2 regions of the Caballeronia sp. LZ024 genome follow, and region 1 is predicted to be linked to the other one. Evidence: predicted binding sites of a transcription regulator. Region 1 holds the regulator's gene; the other holds the start of a gene.
What was found. The regulator HrcA, encoded in region 1, represses chaperone genes, less so after heat shock. The targets are predictions, from matches to a motif close to TTAGCACTCNNNNNNNNNGAGTGCTAA.
Positions count from the first base shown of each region.

Region 1 (7,143 bases):
GCGGCCAAACCGCGTTGCAAAAATACAACTAGGGAAACGCGGACACCGATGCGTTCCCGCACCAGCGACTCATCTAGGGCTCGCGCCGGCATTTTCAAGAGCCGTTGCTCGATTTTTCGCCATTTCGGGTGCGACCGAAACACGCGGCAACAAGCAATTGACGGCTTCCTGCAGATTCACATTGAGCCCGTGGCGCCGGTCGCCTACACTTCGATCAGGCTCTCGTCGGCACAGGTTAACCCTAATCCTACGGAAGCATTTCAATCCGCTCAAGCCCTTGCCCGTTTCGCCCGCTCACCGGGGGTACCATGAAACTGACCTTTGCTATTGCGGTGGTCGCCCTGGTACTGGTTGCGGGAACCACGACCATCTGCATGTCCGGCGCCGTAACGGCGCGCAATACCGAATACGGCGGCATTCATGCCACCGTCGAGCAGTATTTCAATCCGGACCTGAAAATTTGTCGATGATCCGGCGATCGCGCTTGGTCGGCCGGCCCTGAAGCTCGGCCGCCGGCTCGCGATACGTCTTGCGCCGCTCGGTTTCCGCCAACCGCTTCTCGCGGCCTTCCTGCGTTTCGGCGTAGAGCGTCTGCGCGACCGTGGCCGGTCCGCGCACGTCGCAAATTCCCAGCACTTCCACTTGCCAGACGATCGGTTCGATGTCGATCTCCACGAGGTCGCCGACGCGCACGTCCTTCGACGGCTTCACGTTCGCCCCGCCTATCCTCACGCGGCCTTTCTCGACGGCGTCGCTCGCGAGCGAGCGCGTCTTGAAGAAGCGTGCCGCCCAGAGCCATTTGTCGATGCGAAGACGCGCACCGGGTTCAGTCGAAATCTTGTAGTTCATGAGAGTTCGGATTCCGTCAGGCGACCGCGCTCAACGGCTGAACCGTCTGCACCGGCCAGCCCTGCAGATGTTGCGCGACGATCTCGCCGAGCGCCTTGATCCACGCCGGCGACGCGTTCAGACAAGGAATGCGGTGAAACTCCTTGCCGCCCGCTCGCAGGAATTCGTCGCGCACCTCGATGCCGATTTCCTCGATGGTCTCCAGGCAATCGGCCGTGAAACCCGGGCAAAACACGTCCACGCGCTTCACGCCGCCCGCGCCCAGTTCGGCGAGCGTCGGCGCCGTGTACGGCTGCAGCCATTCCGCCCGGCCAAAGCGCGACTGAAACGTCACGCGGCATTCAACGGGCGTGAGCCCGAGCGCCGCCGCGAGCAGCGAGCCCGTCCGCTGGCACTGGTCGTGATAAGGATCGCCGAGATCCATCGTGCGCTTCGGCACGCCGTGAAAACTCAGCACGAGCTTGTCGCCGGCGGCGAAGTCCGGATGTCCGTGATGACGCCAGTAATCGCGCACTTGCTCGGCGAGCGCGCCGATGTAGGCCGGATGGTCGGCGTATTGGCGGATCGTGCGGATTTCGGGCTGATTGCGAACGCGTTTGAGCGCGTTGAAGGCGTCGTCGAAGGCGGTTGCGGTCGTCGACGACGAATATTGCGGATACATCGGCACGAGCAGCACGCGCTCGGCGCCTTCCAGCTTCAGTTGATTGAGCATCGCGGGAATGCCCGGCGTGCCATAGCGCATCGCGTAATCGACGATCACGTGGTAGTCGTTCGCCGCGAACAGGCGCCGCAACTGCTCGACCTGCCGCTCGGTGTACACCCGCAGCGGCGAGCCTTCCGGCAGCCACACCTGCGCATACTTTTTCGCCGACGCGCGCGAACGGAACGGCAAAATCGCGAGCCGCAAAATCAGTTGCCACACGATTTTCGGAATCTCGACGACGCGCGGATCGGACAGGAACTGCGCGAGGTACTTGCGCACGGCGCGCGGCGTGGGCGCATCAGGCGTGCCGAGATTGATCAGCAGCACCGCGACCCGACGCGAGGCGGCGTGCTGCGAAGGCAACTCGAGATCGAAACGCATGAAGGAAGCGGCCGGATGAGCGACGTCGTGAAGTGAAGACCATTATAGCGGCGCGGCTCGCGACGCAGCATCGGCCGAACGGCCTAGTGGCGCTTGCGTGCGCGGCGGCGCAAGATCTCAGCGAGACGGCGCCGTTACTGCTGGCTGAGCGACATGGAAAGCAGCCGCGCGGTGATGTCGACGATCGGGATCACGCGGTTGTAGGCCATACGCGTCGGCCCGATCACGCCGAGCGTGCCGACGATCTTGCCGTTCACTTCGTATGGCGCCGTCACCACGCTCATTTCCTCGATCGGCACGAGATTCGACTCGCCGCCGATGAAAATCTGCACGCCTTGCGCGTGGCTCGATACGTCGAGCAATTGCAGGAGACTTGTCTTTTGGTCGAATACATCGAAAAGCTTGCGCAGCCGCGCCATATCGGACGAAAGGTCCGCCACTTCCAGCAAGTTGCGTTCGCCGGAAATCAGGAGCGTGTCGCCGGGATCGGTTTCATCCGTGCTGGCGGCCACCGCCGCGTGCATCAGCGTGGTCATGTCGCCGCGCAACTGGTCGATTTCCTCGCGAAGTCGGCGACGTACCTCGTCGAAGGAGAGACCGGCGAAGTGCGCGTTGATGTAATTCGACGCCTCGGTCAGCTGCGACGGCGAATAATCGCGCTGGGTCGCCATGATGCGGTTCTGGACGTCGCCTTCCGGCGTCACGATGATGAGCAGGATGCGCTTGTCCGACAGCCGCATGAACTCGATCTGCTTGAACATGTGGCTGCGCCGCGGGGTGAGAATCACGCCCGCGAACGACGAGAGATTCGAGAGCACGCTCGCCGCCGCCGCGACGATCTTCTGCGGCTCCTCGCCCTGCAGGCGCGTCTTGACGGCGGTGGTCATCGCCTCGTCTTCCGGCGCCTCGACCGTGAGCATGGTGTCGACGAAGACGCGATAGCCGCGCGGCGTGGGAATGCGCCCCGCCGAGGTATGCGGGCTCGCGACGAGTCCGAGCTCCTCCAGGTCCGACATGACGTTGCGGATCGTGGCCGGGCTGAGTTCGAGGCCGGAGTAGCGCGACAACGTGCGCGACCCCACCGGCTGACCTTCGGCGATGTAGCGCTCGATCAACGTCTTGAGGAGGGTTTGTGCACGTGGGTCTAGCATGGGCAAATTTTAGCTCAACGCGTCATCGTACGGCGAGCGCGCCGGCGCCTTCGCCATGACGCACCCGAATTCATGATGTGCTCCATTCTAGCCACAAACAATCCGGACGACGGACAAGCACGCGCGTGCTGAGAGCCGGGTTCGCCCACGGTTCTTTTCGACCTTCACCTATGGTGTAATGCCGGCATGGAAATAGGCCAATTCAAGACCGTCGCGCTCGTGGGGCGCACCAACACACCCGGCATCGAAGAGCCGCTGGCTTCGCTCGCCTCGCTGATCGCGAGCCAGGGCTTCGAAGTCGTGTTCGAGGCGCAGACGGCCAAGGAAGTCGGCGTGAGCGGCTATCCCGCGCTTTCGACGGCGGAAATCGGCGCGCGCGCGAATGTCGCCGTGGTGCTCGGCGGCGACGGCACGATGCTCGGTCTCGGCCGGCAGCTCGCGCCGTACAAGACGCCGCTCATCGGCGTGAACCACGGGCGGCTCGGCTTCATCACGGACATTTCCCTCGCACAGATGCGCGACCTCGTCCCGCAGATGCTCGCCGGCAGTTTCGAGCGCGAGGAGCGCACCCTGCTCGAAGCGCGCATCGTCCGCGACGGCAAGCCGATCTACCACGCGCTCGCGTTCAACGACGTCGTCGTCAACCGCAGCGGCTTTTCGGGCATGGCGGAACTGCGCGTCTCCGTGGACGGCCATTTCATGTACGACCAGCGCTCCGACGGCCTGATCGTCGCAACACCAACCGGCTCGACCGCTTACTCGCTTTCCGCCGCCGGACCGATCCTGCATCCCTCGTTGCAGGGCTTTTTGCTCGTGCCGATCGCGCCGCATTCGCTCTCGAACCGGCCGATCGTGCTGCCGGACGACTCCAAGGTCGATATCCAGATCATCGGCGGGCGCGACGTCAATGTGAACTTCGACATGCAGTCGTTCACCGCCGTCGAGCTGAACGACACGATCGAAGTGCGTCGCTCGCGTCATACGGTGCCGGTGCTGCATCCGGTCGGCTACAGCTATTTCGCGACGCTGCGCAAGAAGTTGCACTGGAACGAGCATCCGTCGCAGGAAGACGCTTCTTAAACAGCATCCAAGCCTTCATCCATGCTCCGTCATCTCTCGATTCGCGACTTCGTGATCGTCGCCGCGCTCGACCTCGAATTCGACAGCGGTTTCACGGTTTTTTCGGGTGAAACCGGCGCCGGCAAATCCATTCTGATCGACGCGCTCGCGCTCACGCTCGGCGCGCGCGGCGACGCGAGCGTCGTACGCACGGGCGAAGCGCGCGCCGACATCACCGCCGAGTTCTCGACGCACGAGGGCGTATCGCACTGGCTCGAGGAGCACGCGCTCGCGGCGGACGAGTCGGACACCGTGATGCTGCGCCGGGCCGTCGATTCGAACGGCCGCTCGCGTGCATTCATCAACGGTACGCCGGCGACGCTCACGCAGTTGCGCGAAGTCGGCGAGATGCTCGTCGACATTCACGGGCAGCACGCGCACCAACTCCTGATGCGCCCGGACGCGCAACGCGAACTCTTCGATACCCACGCGGGCCTCACGGAGACCACCGCTTCCGTCACGCGCGCCTATCGCGCGTGGCGCGAGGCCGCGCAGGCGGTCGATGCAGCGCAGAGCCGCGACCGCGAGCTGCAACTGGAGCGCGAACGGCTCGCGTGGCAACTGAGCGAATTCGACAAACTCGCGCCGCAGCCCGGCGAATGGGAGGACGTGAGCGCGGAGCATCATCGGCTGTCGCATTCGGCGAGTCTTATTGACGGCGTGCAGGGCGCGCTCGACGCGCTATCCGAATCCGACGAAGCGATGATCACGCAACTCGCCGCGATCATCTCGAAGCTGCGCGGTCTCGCCGACATCGACCCGGCGCTGTCGGACGTGCTCGCTTCGCTGGAACCGGCGGAGATCCAGTTGCAGGAAGCGTCGTATTCGCTCTCGCACTATGCGCAGCGGCTCGAACTCGACCCCGACCGGCTCGCGCAGGTCGAAAAGCGCATGGACCAGTTGCACTCGACCGCGCGCAAGTTCCGCCTGCAGCCCGAAGCGCTGCCCGAGGAACACGAAGCGCGCCGCCAGCAGCTCGCGCAGCTCGATGCCGCCGCCGACCTCGATGCGTTGCGCGCCACGGAGTCGAAAGCGAAGGACGCGTATCTGGCCGAGGCCAAGGTGCTGTCGAAGGCGCGCGCCAAGGCGGCGAAGGCACTCGGCGCGGCGGTCACGGTCGGCATGCAGGAATTGTCGATGGCGGGCGGCCGCTTCGACGTCGCGCTGGTCCCGCTCGCCGAAGGCGGCGCGAACGGGCTTGAACAGATCGAATTCCGCGTCGCGGGCCATGCGGGCGTGGCGCTGCGGCCGCTTGCGAAGGTGGCGTCCGGCGGCGAACTGGCGCGCATCAGCCTCGCGCTCGCCGTGATCGCGAGCACCGCCAGCCCCACGCCGACGCTGATCTTCGACGAGGTCGATACCGGAATCGGCGGGGGTGTCGCGGAGGTCGTGGGACGGCTGCTGCATCAGCTCGGGCGCGATCGTCAGGTGCTGTGCGTCACGCATTTGCCGCAGGTCGCGGCGCGCGGCGATCAGCACTTTCAGGTCGCGAAGGCGGGCGATTCGAATGGCGGAACCGTCAGCACGGTCACGGCGCTCGACAAGGCGAAGCGCGTCGAAGAAGTCGCGCGGATGCTCGGCGGGATCGAGATTACCGCGACGACGAGAAAGCACGCGAAGGAGATGCTGGCGGCCTGATGCGAGCGGGCGAGCGATGAATCCGGCGGATTCGCAGCCCCTCCCACCCCGATGCTCAGACACTCCTGCGAAAACCGGCGCGACCAGGTCGAACCCGCTACGTCGGTTCGCACGAAAGCGCGTCGTGCTTCGCGAACACTTCCTTCGCGGCGAAAAGACCGTTGAGCGCCGCGGGAAAGCCCGCGTACACGGCCATCTGCATGATGACCTCGACGATTTCCTCACGCGACACGCCAACGTTCAGCGCGCCCGCAATGTGAACATTCAGTTGCGGCGCCGCGTTGCCGAGCGCGGTGAGCGCCGCCACGACGGCAAGCTCCCGCGCCTTCAGATCGAGACCCGGTCTCGAGTAGATATCGCCGAACGGAAACTCGATCAATAACCGGGCAAAGTCCGGTGCGATAGCGCTCAGGCTGGCAATGACCTGCTCGCCGGCATGTCCGTCGACTTCCTTGAGTTTCGCCCAGCCCCGCACATAACGCTCGTTGTCCATTTCGTTCCTCCTGTTGAATTGAAGGACAATTTACGGCGGCCCGACTGGCTCGGCCAATACCATTTTCGTGATACTTTTTAGGTATGAATACGTCCATCGACCTTCGGCAGTTCCGTTATTTTCTGGCGGTCAGCGAAGAACTGAACGTCGGCCGCGCCGCGCAGCGTCTGCACATGTCTCAACCGCCGCTGACCCGGCAGATTCAGCAACTGGAAGATTCCCTCGGCGTGGCGCTTTTTCGGCGCAGCAAGCGCGGCGTCTCGCTGACGGAAGCGGGACTCGCGTTCCTGCCCGAAGCGAGGCGAACGCTTGCACAGGCGGAAAAGGCGGTCGCGGCGGCGCAGGCCGCGCGCCATTCCCAGGTCGGACAGTTTTCCATCGGCTACACCACCGTATTCGATCGAAGTACGATTCCCGATGTCTCGGGCGCGCTGCAGCTGGACTTTCCCGACTGGAAGATCGTCGTCAAAGGAAAGCATTCGATCCGCCTGGTGCAGGACTTGAGAAAAGGCGTCATGGACGCGGCGTTCATCGGGTTGCACACGGAGGCTCAAGGCCTGAACGTGGAGACGATTTTCGAGGAACCGCTCGTCATTGCGTTGCCCGCCGCACATCGACTCGCCAAAAAGCGCCGGCTCGACTTCGACGATCTGCGCGACGAGCCGCTCTTCTGGTTCGAGCGCCGCCTGAACCCGGGTTTCTACGATTACTGTCAGGCGTTCTTCAAGCGCGTCGGTTTCGAACCGACTACGATCGCCGAGCCGGCCGATCACCACATCCTGCTCGGGCTGATCGCGGAAGGACAGGGC
Region 1 is NZ_JARUXL010000001.1:472,109-479,251, reverse strand. It holds gene QCE48_RS02265 (hypothetical protein) at 309-470, shown strand; gene QCE48_RS02260 (RNA-binding S4 domain-containing protein) at 442-849, opposite strand; gene hemH (ferrochelatase) at 866-1,933, opposite strand; gene hrcA (heat-inducible transcriptional repressor HrcA) at 2,068-3,084, opposite strand; gene QCE48_RS02245 (NAD kinase) at 3,271-4,164, shown strand; gene recN (DNA repair protein RecN) at 4,186-5,841, shown strand; gene QCE48_RS02235 (carboxymuconolactone decarboxylase family protein) at 5,939-6,334, opposite strand; gene QCE48_RS02230 (LysR family transcriptional regulator) at 6,418-7,143, shown strand, end outside.

Region 2 (7,143 bases), 2.2 Mb from region 1:
GCTTCTTCACCGCCGTTCGTGACGATCTGACGCAGCGGCTCTTCCATCGCGCGCAGCACGATCTTGATGCCTGCGTCCTGGTCGGCGTTCAAGCCCTTCAGGCCTTCGATTGCCTTGCGAGCGCGGATCAGCGCAACGCCGCCGCCTGCCACGATGCCTTCTTCCACCGCTGCGCGCGTTGCGTGCAGTGCGTCTTCAACACGTGCCTTCTTTTCCTTCATCTCGACTTCGGTCGCAGCGCCGACCTTGATCACTGCCACGCCGCCGGCCAGCTTCGCCACGCGCTCTTGCAGCTTCTCACGGTCGTAGTCCGACGTGGCTTCTTCGATCTGCGTGCGCACTTGCTTCACGCGCGCTTCGATCGAAGCGGCTTCGCCTGCGCCGTCGATGATCGTCGTGTTTTCCTTGCCCACTTCGATGCGCTTCGCCTGACCCAGTTCAGCCAGCGTTGCCTTTTCGAGCGTGAGGCCGGTTTCTTCGGCGATCACTTGACCACCCGTCAGGATGGCGATGTCTTCGAGCATGGCCTTGCGACGGTCGCCGAAGCCCGGAGCCTTGACGGCAACCGTCTTCAGGATGCCGCGGATGTTGTTGACGACGAGCGTTGCGAGCGCTTCGCCTTCGACGTCTTCAGCGATGATGAGCAGCGGACGGCCAGCCTTCGCGACTTGTTCCAGTACCGGCAGCAGGTCACGGATGTTCGACACCTTCTTGTCGTGCAGCAGCACGAACGGGTTTTCGAGGACGGCGACTTGCTTGTCCGGGTTGTTGATGAAGTACGGCGACAGGTAGCCGCGGTCGAACTGCATGCCTTCCACGACGTCCAGCTCGTCTTGCAACGACTTGCCGTCTTCAACCGTGATCACGCCTTCCTTGCCGACCTTGTCCATGGCTTCGGCGATGCGGTCGCCGATCGACGAATCGCTGTTCGCCGAGATCGCGCCGACTTGCGCGATTTCCTTGTTGGTCGTGCACGGCTTGCTGATCTTGCGCAGTTCTTCGATGGCGGCCGTGACGGCCTTGTCGATGCCGCGCTTCAGGTCCATCGGGTTCATGCCCGATGCGACGTACTTCATGCCTTCGCGAACGATCGACTGGGCCAGAACCGTCGCCGTGGTCGTGCCGTCGCCGGCGTTGTCGCTGGTCTTGGAAGCCACTTCCTTGACCATTTGCGCGCCCATGTTCTGGAGCTTGTCCTTCAGTTCGATTTCCTTCGCGACCGACACACCGTCCTTCGTGACCGTCGGGCCGCCGAAGCTGCGTTCGAGCACGACGTTGCGGCCCTTCGGACCGAGCGTGACCTTGACTGCGTTCGCGAGGATGTTCACGCCTTCGACCATCTTGGCGCGAGCGGAATCGCCAAATACGACTTCTTTAGCTGCCATATTCAAACTCCTTGATTCGTTTCGGTTTTATCGGCCGGGGCGCTTCGGGCGAGAGCGAGTCGATCGCGTTTGAGCGCGCCGGGCCGACTGACTAGAAAGATGCTTACTTGACCAGAACGGCCATGATGTCTTCTTCGCGCATCACGAGCAGTTCTTGCCCGTCGACCTTGACGGTCTGGCCGGCGTACTTACCGAACAGCACGCGGTCGCCCACTTTGACGTCGAGGGCGTTCTGCGTACCCTTGTCATCGCGCTTGCCCGGGCCGACGGCCAGGATTTCGCCTTGATCCGGCTTTTCGGCTGCCGCGTCGGGGATGATGAGGCCCGAGGCAGTCTTGGTTTCCTGATCCAGACGTTTGACGATGACGCGATCGTGCAAAGGACGAAGGTTCATACACACTCCTCTCTTGATTGAGACTGAAGAAACGCGGGAAAACCCGTACCAGCGGGCTTGGCGCCACCGGACGGCAAACTTGTTAGCACTCTCGTGCGGTGAGTGCCAATTATATGGACGGGTCGTGGCAATTTCAAGAAGGGAATGGTCGAGAGACGAAATGCGCGTCGACGTAAAGCGCGCTTCGCTTTTACGTGCGCCTCTGCACCGGCACTACAATCTACCCCGCCGACGTCACTCGCCTTCCTTTCCAATGCGCATCCGATTCCTCTTCTTCGGCCTCCCGCTGATCGCCCTCGCCGCCTGCGGCGGCAAGACCACGCCCACGCCCAGCTACCAGCAGGAAATGTTCAGCACCGGCCCGAGCCCGTACGCGCGCAACTTTGAAGCGCCGACGAAGGAAACCTGCGAAGCCGCCCGCCGCGCACTGCTCTCCCAGGGCTTCCTGACCACGATGGTCCAGCCCGACACCGTCGACGCCAACAAGAACTTCCAGCCGACACCGGAGACGCACGTCGTCGTGTCGTTCCATGTCGTCTGCACGCCCGGCGAAAACACGACCAACACCAGCATCGCCTACGTGAACGCCGTGCAGGACGGCTACGCGCTCAAGAAAAGCGACACGTCCGCGAGTGTGGGCTTGAGCGTGCTCGGCTCGCTGTCGCTGCCGATCCGCTCGAACAGCGACGCGATGGTCAAGATCTCCAGCGAAACGGTCCCGGCGGGCAAGTTCTACGACCGCTTTTTCACGCTGATGAACCACTATCTCTACACGGTGCCGCGCAGTTCGCCGATTGCCGGCGAAACCATCAGGAGCGAGACGCTCGCGCCGTCGCTGATTTTGAACTCGCCCGAACTCACACCGACGCCGATCGTCGTGCAGGCGCCCGCGGCCGCCGCAACCGCGATCCAGGCGTCCGATGCGGTCGCTGCATCCGCCCCGGCGCAGACGTCGTCGCCGACGCAGTGAGCGCGGCGCCACCGCCCGAACCGTTCTGAAGTCTCTCGCAGCGTGACCGCACATGACTCCGCAAGCACAACGGACGCGTCGCGCGAGCAGCAATGCGCCCGCCAGCCCGAAAGCAAAAAAGCCGTTCGCCCCGCAAAGGGCGAACGGCTTTCTTCTTATCGCAACTCAACCGCCGGTCAATTCGGCACGTTCACCGCCCCTCCCGCGACCGTGATCGCATTCGCGCCCGGATTCGCGGATATCGCCGGCAGATTCGCCGTCGTCAGCGCGGGCGCCGAGCCCGGCGTACCTCCGCGCGACGTCGCGCGCACCACCTGCGACGGCGGCAGCGCCGCGCCGTTCTTCAGATGGTTCCACATCAGGTTCAGCGCCTGAATGTTGTAGTAATGCACCGGCACGAACCGCGTATCGAAGCCCGCGACGCTCAGGAACGCATCGAAATGCTGGCCGTTCGTGATCTCGTAGAGCGCGAGCTGGCTCGACTTGCCTTCCGCCACCTGATTCGCGCCGAGATACGGCCGCGACGCATGGTTGATCGGCACGAGCGCGTCGGCGCGTCCCTGCACGATGATCGCGGGCTTGCCGCGCAGGTTCGCCTTCACGCGGATGGCGTTCACATTCGCCGCCATCGTCGGATTGCCCGTTGTCCAGAGCGTGCGCATGCAGACCGCGCCCGCAAAGCTCGCGTCGGCGGTGGCGAGACGATGATCCGCCGCGCCCGAAGTCCCCGCGTTGTACACGAGATTGACGCCGTTGGTCGGCGGCACGCCGTTGCCGTTGCCGAACACGGTGAGCATCGGCGAGACGAGCGGCGTGAGGCCCGCTGCGCCCGTCAGCGGATTGGTCGTGCCGAAGCTGAAGTTGCACAGGTTGTCCGCGACGCTCGACTGCATGTAGGCGTTCGCGTAGGTGACGGCGACCGCCGGCACCGCCTGCGAATCCCACATGGGCGCCTGCAGCGTGTCGGAATCGGACTGATAGCCCGCCTGGTGGAGCTTGTCGAGCGCGTCGTTCGCCTGACTCTGCGTGTCGCCGCCCGCGACGAGACCGCTCGCCGCGAGCGACGCGCAGCGCGCGGTGCGGATCGCGTTGGTCGTCGCGAGCGGCAGCGCCGTGAGATACGGCGAACCGGCCGCGGCGGTCGCAAGCGCGGCGCACGGCTGGAGCAGGTTCGCGAGTGTCGTGTAATCGGCGAGCGGCGAGCCGAACGCGCCGACCGCGACACCGCCCTGCCTCACCGAAACCTGCGACGGCAGGCTCAGGTTGATCTGCGGCTCGCCGACAACCACCGCCGTGATCCAGCCGTCGGTATCCTGCTCGGCGGCCGCGAGCGACGCGCCGCCGCCGTTGCTCACCGACGTCGCGATCGTCGTGATGCTGCCACGGCCGTAACGGACCTTGCGCGTCGTGCCGTCGAGCGCGCCGTAGGAATCGTTGAGCGCCCAGTACGCGAACTGGATCGCCTGCAGCGTGTTGTTGCCCCAGTCCTTTTCGGGATTCTGCTGCGAATGCGCGTGCTTGAACGCGTAGCGATTCGGGAAATTCGTGTTGAACGTCGCTGCCGTGGTCGAACCGAGGTTCGCCGTGAAAACGCTCGATCTGCCGGCCGCGTTGGCGCCCGCGAGCGTGCCGTCGATCAGCGTGACGATGTTCGTCGCGAGTTCGTGCGCGCCGTTGCCGCTACCCTTGTCGGTGTAGGCGACCGCGCAGCCGCGCTTCAGGCCCCATTCGCCCGCGGCCGAGATCGCGCCGTACACGCCGCGCGAGCCGGACGACGTCGCCGTGACGATGCACGGCTGGTCCGGATTGAAGCTTGCCGGAATCTGGACGAGCAGGCTCACGTTCTTCGTGCCGCTGCCGTCGTCGGCGAACGCGAGGTATTCCTTGCCGGCGATCTTGCCTTCGCCGAGCGTGTCGTTGCCGTTCAGGTCGACGTTCGGCCCCCAGAAACGACCGTAGCCGCCGTTCGCCGACATGTCGACGAGCGCGCGGTAGTTCGAATAGATCGCCAGGCGCCGCAATTCGGCGGCGGTCGGCTGCGCGGGGCTCGCGAGCGTCGGCGGCGTCGCGGAGGCGCGCCCGGTCTTGCCGCGGCCGGCGGTCAGCAGGTCGTCGGTATTGCCGTCGTAGGACTGCGTCTTCACCGATCCCGCGACGAAGTTCGGCAGCGTGTTGTTCGAGCCTGCGCTGTTGTTGTCGTCATCGCTGCTGCCGCACGCAGCGAGCGCGACCGCGCTCAGGGCGGCGAACGCCGTCATCCATGGAAGCCTTGGAATTCTTGTCATTCTCAGTCTCCGTCATGATTTTTATGTGACCGGGCGAGCGGCCCGGCATGGCGTTGTTGCGGACGTCTCGATATCGGGACGGCGCGCGGCGTCCGACACGAATGCTGCGACGCTAAACGAAAACGGGTTCCGGCGCGCGAAGCGCCGGAACCCGTCAGGCCATGAGCCCCGGCGACGCCGCGCTACGCACGACGACGCCCCACGTCCTGCTCGACTTTAGCCCCCTCCGCCCTGCACGCCGAGCGTGATCTTGTTCGACACGGATTTGACGCCGGCCACGCCCTTCGCGACTTCCTCGGCCTGGGAGATCTGGCTGCCGTCCGGCACGGTGCCGGTCAGGACCACTGCGCCGCCGCGCGCTTTCACGAACACGTTCGACACGTCAAAACCCTGCGCTTTCGACAGCGCGCGGCGCACGTCGTTGCCCAGCTTGCGGTCGGTCTTCTTGGTCGTGCTCTTCTGGGCCTTGGCGGAGGCCGCCGAGTCGGTGGTCGCCATGGCATCGCTCGACTGGGCATACGCGCTCGAGGCTACGGCCACGCATACCACCACACCCAGCGCCTTCAACATATCGACAGCTTTCATGATTTCTCCTTTTGCTTCGCTTATTGACTTCGCACAGTTGCTACTTCGCACAGTTGCTACTTCGGATGGGACCGCATCTTTCTGGCGGCTTGCTACGACATCGTGCGGAACGCGATGGCCGTGGACATGGCGCGGCCCGCGCGCATGCATGACGGCCGGCGAACCGGCGGATGTGGCAACACGGTGCTGCGAGAGGCTGGCGAATCAATCGATACTCGGCCGGTTGCGGGCGTGGCCCGGCGGCTCATATTTGGGGTGCTGCGCGGCGGCTGCCGGACTGCTGGTCAGCTCGCCGCCTTCCGTTCTGACGTGCGCGGCATACGCATCGACCCACATTGCGGGTCGAACGCACGCGTGTGCAGGTGCACGGCGGCGAACGTCAATTTAATCCAGCACGCACAGAAGCGCAAAGCTTTTAAGCGACAGCGACGCCCCCGGGCAACCGGCGCCGTGACATACGCGCGTCATGCGCGCTTCATGCCGACCTGCCTGCTCGCCGTCCGCTCTCGCCCGTCGCGGCGGTCCGGTGCCGATTCGATCTCATGTACCATCGTCGGGAAAGGGCAGCCGGTGCCGCGCGACGACGCTTGGCCGCGCGAGGTTTTGTTGCGCAGCCACGTGTCACGTCGCCCCATCTTCGGCGAGGTTGCGATCCGAACGAAGCACTTGCTGCCGAATCACCGACGACGGGAAGACGGCCTGCCGGGCGCCGCCATCTCCCGCTTTCCGCCTTCCGACCACCGACAAAGCGATGAACCAGCCTCCAGAGCCCAGCCCAGACCCCGGGACCGGCCCCGACAAGGACTCCCGCGCCACACGCGATGCGCGTCTCAAGCCGCCGCGCATCGTCGCGCGCTTCGTTGCGATTTCCTGGCGCGACCTCGCGCTGACGTTCGTGCCGATCCTCCTCGTGAGCGCGGCCGCGATCTATCTGGCCGTGCGCCTGATCCAGCCCGCGCCGCCGAGCACGCTGACGATCGCCGCCGGCACGAAAGGCAGCTCGTTCTGGAACAGCGCGCAGAAATACAAGACGATCCTCGCGCGCAATGGCGTCACGCTCAACGTGCTGGAAACGCAAGGCTCGCTCGACAACCTGCGCCGTCTCGACGACCCGAAGCAAAGGGTCGACGTCGGCTTCGTGCAGGGCGGCGTCAGCACGCCGGGCGCGACGCATGACAACCTGATGTCGCTTGGCAGCGTCGCTTACGTGCCGCTTGCCGTGTTCTATCACGGCCCGGTCATCTCGCGTCTGTCGGAGCTGAAGGGCAAGCGCCTCGCGATCAGCGCCGAAGGCAGCGGCACGCGGGCGCTCGCGCTCACGCTCCTGAAGGCAAACGGCATCGAGCCGGGCGACGACACCGAACTGCTGCCGCTCGCGGGCGACGAAGCGGCAGCGGCGCTCGTCAAGGGCGATGTCGACGCCGTCTTTCTCACCGGCGACTCCGCGCAGCCGCCGACGATGGGCCGCCTCTTTCGCATGCCTGGCGTGCGCTTCTTCGATTTTTCGCAGGCCGATGCCTACTC
Region 2 is NZ_JARUXL010000001.1:2,632,284-2,639,426, forward strand. It holds gene groL (chaperonin GroEL) at 1-1,385, opposite strand, end outside; gene QCE48_RS11860 (co-chaperone GroES) at 1,489-1,779, opposite strand; gene QCE48_RS11865 (DUF2242 domain-containing protein) at 2,033-2,749, shown strand; gene QCE48_RS11870 (D-(-)-3-hydroxybutyrate oligomer hydrolase) at 2,926-5,034, opposite strand; gene QCE48_RS11875 (BON domain-containing protein) at 5,251-5,619, opposite strand; gene QCE48_RS11880 (TAXI family TRAP transporter solute-binding subunit) at 6,371-7,143, shown strand, end outside.
Region 2: QCE48_RS11860 (co-chaperone GroES) is a predicted target of HrcA. The motif match lies at 1,862-1,888, and genes of this name have one in related genera.